2 regions of the Thermus oshimai DSM 12092 genome follow, and region 2 is predicted to be linked to the other one. Evidence: riboswitches for the same ligand, from Rfam matches in the RefSeq annotation. Region 2 holds a riboswitch; the other holds the start of a gene.
What was found. Region 2 has a riboswitch for thiamine pyrophosphate ahead of B043_RS0103995 (thiamine ABC transporter substrate-binding protein). Riboswitches for the same ligand answer to the same signal wherever they lie in the genome.
Positions count from the first base shown of each region.

Region 1: it holds a riboswitch for thiamine pyrophosphate, as region 2 does, so the genes downstream of both, thiE (thiamine phosphate synthase) here and B043_RS0103995 (thiamine ABC transporter substrate-binding protein) in region 2, are expected to answer to the same signal.

Region 1 covers NZ_KB890621.1:6,788-9,162, forward strand. Annotated here, with positions in the region: gene B043_RS0109395 (thiazole synthase) at 1-260, opposite strand, end outside; gene thiS (sulfur carrier protein ThiS) at 261-455, opposite strand; gene thiE (thiamine phosphate synthase) at 442-1,062, opposite strand; TPP riboswitch at 1,129-1,238, opposite strand; gene B043_RS0109410 (hypothetical protein) at 1,382-2,098, opposite strand.
Region 2 covers NZ_KB890603.1:326,636-329,010, reverse strand. Annotated here, with positions in the region: gene B043_RS0104000 (ABC transporter permease) at 1-232, opposite strand, end outside; gene B043_RS0103995 (thiamine ABC transporter substrate-binding protein) at 321-1,355, opposite strand; TPP riboswitch at 1,371-1,465, opposite strand; gene B043_RS0103990 (alpha/beta fold hydrolase) at 1,472-2,329, opposite strand; gene B043_RS0103985 (hypothetical protein) at 2,299-2,375, opposite strand, start outside.

The sequences.
Region 1 (2,375 bases), on a different contig from region 2:
CGGCCCAGGCGGGCGAGGCGCAGGGCCTCCTCCGCCGTCCTTGCCCCTGCAGTGTTGGGGAGGAGGGTGACCCCCTCCAACGCCTCCAGGAGGCCCACGTGCCCCGGGGCCTTGAGCTCCACCCGGCGCACGGAGACCGTGACCACCTCCGCCCCCGCGGCCCTTATGGCCTCCCGCATGACCCCAAAGTCCTTGAACTTGCCGCTTCCCAGGATGAGGCGGCTTCTAAGCTCCCTCTTCCCTACCCTCCAGGCGTCCATCTAGCCTCCTTGCATCAGGGCCACCACCTCCACCACGTCCCCCTCCTCCAGGGGGCGCTCGGGGAGGGCGTGGCCGGGAAAGGCCTCCTCGTTGAGGAGGACGGCCACCCGCTCGGGCTCCACGCCCAGCTCCGCCAGGACCTCCTTCAGGGTCTTGCCCTCGAGGGGCAGGGGCTTGCCGTTAAGGAAGACCATAGAGCCTCCTCCGGAAGGCCCGGGCCGCCCCCTCGGGGTCCTCCGCGTCCAGGATGGCCCGGACCACCACGATCCCTTGGGCCCCTGCTTCCAGGACCTGGTCCAGGTTCTCCAGGCTGATCCCCCCGATGGCGTACCAGGGCTTCTCCCCCAGGTTTTCCGCGGCCCAGCGCACGTAGGAAAGCCCCGCCGCCTTCCGCCCGGGCTTGGTGGGGGTCTCCCAGATGGGCCCCACGGAGAGGTAGTCCGCCCCCTCCCTAAGGGCCCTTAGGGCCTGCTCCGGGGCGTGGGTGGAGCGGCCCAAGAGGCCCCCGAAGAACCGCCGGGCCTCCTCCGGGGTCAGGTCCCCCTGGCCCAGGTGGACCCCGTCCGCCCCCAGGAGGGCCGCCAGATCGGGCCGGTCGTTGAGGAAAAAGGGCACCCCGTAGCGCCGGGCCAGGGCCAGCATCCTCTCCCCTAGGGCCAGGGTGGGCCTCGCCTCCCAGTCCTTGGCCCTAAGCTGCAAAACCTCCACCCCGCCGGCCAGGGCCCTCTCCGTGCGCGCCAAGGTCTCCTCAAAGGTCCAGCCCGGGCGCGGGGTCACCACCAAATAGAGCCTGCCGAGCAACCTTTCACCCCCTCAGGCCGGCGGCCGAGGCCCACGCGGCCTGAGGAAGGGGTGGGTTGTGTGGGGGGTCTTCCGCATAGGCTTCCCTCCGCCGGCATTACCCGGATCAGGTTCCAAGGGTTGCTGGGAAGGACCCAGCTCTCAGCCCCTCCATTGGGGCACCCCTAGCCTGTCCCCTCCACTATAGCAGAGGGGTGGGGCGGAAAAGGGGGGTGGACACACTCTGGGCCCGGCCCCCTTTCGGAGGAACCGGGCCCAACCCCTCAAACTGGCCGGCCTAGCTCAAAGCTCGGTTAACCCCAGGGCTACCCCCACCCCTCTACGGCCGGCAGGCACCCTGGTCCTGGAGCCATGCCTCTAGGCTAACCGATCCGTCGCGGAAAGTAAGGGTTACGTCCTCCCCAGGGCAGGGATCCGTGCCGTTCAGGTCTTCTTCATCGAGATACCCGCTAAAGCTCACCGCCCGCTGGTTGTTGTGGTCCACGTAGCCGTTCAGATCCACCCGAATGGGTCGGCCGTCGGGGTTCCACTGAACGTTGGTGACCTGGAGTTGGAAGACCATGTTCTCCGAACCCACCTGGGAGGTCAGGGTGAAGGAACCGCTTTGGGGCTGGAAGCTCTGGGTGAAGCAGTTGGCACCCCGGGTAAGCTGCCCGTTCAGGGTGAGCTCCAGGGAGAGGCCGGAAGTGGGATTGGTGCCCTGGGTGGAGAGGTCAAGCGCAGCTTGGATCCGGTCCTGGGCGCCTTCGGTAAGCTGGTAGGAGGCATCCCAGTTGAGCTGGGCTGTCTGGCCAAGGTAGCCAGAGAAAGCAAGCCGGGTGGGTTCCAGGATGTAGGTGCTGGCGGCGCTGCAGTTATACCAGGTGGCCTCAAAGTCAGCGTGGCCAACCTCATCGTCCCCTAAGGTCATATGGGCCTGGGCCGCCTGGGGGGCTTCCCAGCTCTGGCCGCTCTGATCGTGAGGCCAAAGGGTGGCCCTGCCGTTGTCCCAGTCCACCAGGAGCTCCGCCACCTGGCCCGACGCGGTCCACTTCACACCTAGGTCATAAGGGGACCGAGGGTCATAGGGCGTGGGGTTGTTGGGATCGGCGGTATAGTCCCAGCCTCCCCGGGGAAGTGCATGATTCTCAGAGGGGTGGTTTAGGGGACGAAGGCCCGGGAAGGGGAAGAAACCGGGCAAAGTCCCTCCAAAAGGTGCTAGGGCGAGCGATTCTAGGCTCAGACCATCCATCGGATTCCCCAGGAAAGCCTGGAACGCAGGATCTTGGATGAGTTGCTGGACGACCTGCTGTTGCGTTTGGGTGTGTTCGTCC
Region 2 (2,375 bases):
GGACCTCCCGCCCGGGAAAACGGTGGCGGAAAAGCAGGGCGAGGGGCAGGGCCAGGGCCAGGGAAAGCCCGGCGGAAAGGAGGCCGTACTCCAGGCTAAAGAGGTAGCGCCCCAGGTAGTAGGGGTTCTGGAGGACCCTAACAACCCCCTCCCCCACCCCCAGGCGGAGGAGGGAAAGAAGGGGGTAGAAGAGGGCGAAGGCCAGGAAGAGGTAAAGGGGGAGGAACCTCAAAGGAACATGCTCCTAACCATCTCCACAAGGTGGGAGAAAGGAACCCACCTTTGGGGCCCCCGCCGAAGCGCAAGCTCCGGCGGGGCGCTCAGCGCCGGGCCCTCCGCACCGCCTCCGGGCTTTGCCCCTGGAGGACCACCTTGGTCCACTCCTCAATCCAGCGCTCCCGGCCCTCCGCCATGCGCCCCGGGTCCAGGCGCACGCTGCCCAAGGGCTCGGGGGCGAAGCGGAAGACCTCGGGGAGCCTGGCGTCCCGCCGGGCGGGGTACATCCACATCTCCGTGGGCAGGTTCTCCTGCACGGGGCGGGAGAGGAGCCAGTCTATGAGCTTCCGGGCCCCCTCGAGGTTTTTCGTCCCCTTCAGGATGCCCGCAAACTCCACCTGGAAGAAGGCGAGCTCGGGGAAGAGGTTCCCCGTGGGGGGCTCCCGGTACCGCCCCTCGGAGTAGTAGACCTCCGCCGCGGGGCTCGTGGTGTAGGAGACCACCAGGGGCCGGTCCCCCTTGTAGAGGCTGAAGTGGGTGTAGTAGGCCTCGCTCCAGCCCTTGGCCACCCGCACGCCCCCGTCCCTGAGGGCCGCCCAGAAGTCCAGGTACCCGTCCTCCCCAAAGCGGCCCACGGTGGCCATGAGGAAGGCCAGGCCCGGGGAGCTGGTGGCGGGGTTCTGCACCACGAGAAGCCTCGCGTACTCCGGCCGGGTGAGGTCGGAAGGGGTCTTGGGGAGGGGGCGGTCCTGGAAGTAGGCCTTGTGGTAGTTCAGGCTCACCCAGCCGTAGTCCACGGGAAGGGCCCGGAAGGTGGGGTCCAGGAGGAGCGTGGCCTTGAGGTTTTTAATCTCCGGGCTCCGGTAGGGCAGGAGGATGTCCGCCTCCAGGGCCCGGGAGAGGAAGGTGTTGTCCAGGCCGTAAAGGACGTCGGCGATGGGGGCACTCTTGGTGAGGATGGCCCGGTTCAGCACCTCCCCCGCGTCCCCCGCCTTGAGGACGCGGAGCTTAAGGCCCGTCTGCCGTTCAAACTGGGCGATGAGCGCCTTGTCCAGGGAGAAGCTCTCGTGGGTGAGGAGCGTAACCTCCTGGGCCAGGGCCAGGGCCAACAGGACCAAGACCGAAAGGAACCTTTTCATGGCAACCCTCCTGTCACCGGGAGGGCGTCACCTTCCCTACGCCGGCATTACCCGGATCAGGTTCCAAGGGTCTCTCTCAGCCCCAAGGAGGGGCACCCCCGGTGACGAGGCCTATTCTACTCCCCCGCGCCGGTGGGGCTTCCCACCAAGGCCCTGAGGGCCCGCGCAAGGGCGGCCTCAAAGGCCTCGGGGGCGTCTATCCAGGGGTAGTGGCCTGCCCCCGGAAGGACCTGAAGGCCCGCGGAAAGCCTCTCCGCCACCTCCTCCGCGTAGGGGTAGCTGGTGCCGTCCTGCTCCCCCACGATGACCTCCACCGGGCGCCTAGCGGGGCGGAGGTAAGGGGTGTAGTCCAGGCGCCAGAGGCCATTCTGGTAAAAGGCCAGGGCGGGGGCGTCCGGGCCCAGGATCCCCGAGCCCTCCACCACCCACTCGTACTCCAGGCGGCCGTGGGGGGTGGGGAACATGAGGCGGTCAAAGAGGGCCTTGGGCTCCGCCCTCTCCAGGGCGGCCTTCAGGTTGGCCTCGGGGTCGGGAAGGGGGCTAAGCTCCGCGGCCTCCGCCAGCCGGGCCGCCAGCCAGGGGAAGTTCACCCAGGGGCCTAGGAGCAAAACCCCCTCCACCCCGGGGTAGCGGCGGAGGACCTCCAGGGCCACGAGGGCCCCGAAGCCGTGGGCCAGGAGGTGGAAGCGCTCCAGGCCCAAGGCCTCGGCCAGGGCCAGGGTGTCCTCCACCAGAGCATCTACGGTGAAAAGCCGGGGGTCTTGGGGAAGCTCCAGGCTCCGGCCCGAGCCCCGCTGGTCAAAGTAGATGGTCCGGAAGCCCTGGAGGTACTCCCCCAAGCCCTCCCGCAGGGCGTAGGCGTTCCCCCCCGGGCCCCCGTGCAGGACGAGAAGGGGGGGCGCCCTAAGGTCCCCCACGTCCTCCACGTAAAGCTCCGCTTCCCCTACGGGGATGTACCCGATCTCTTCCCGCATCCCCTATAGACTACCCCTTCCTTCAGGGTGAAGGCCCAAACCTTAA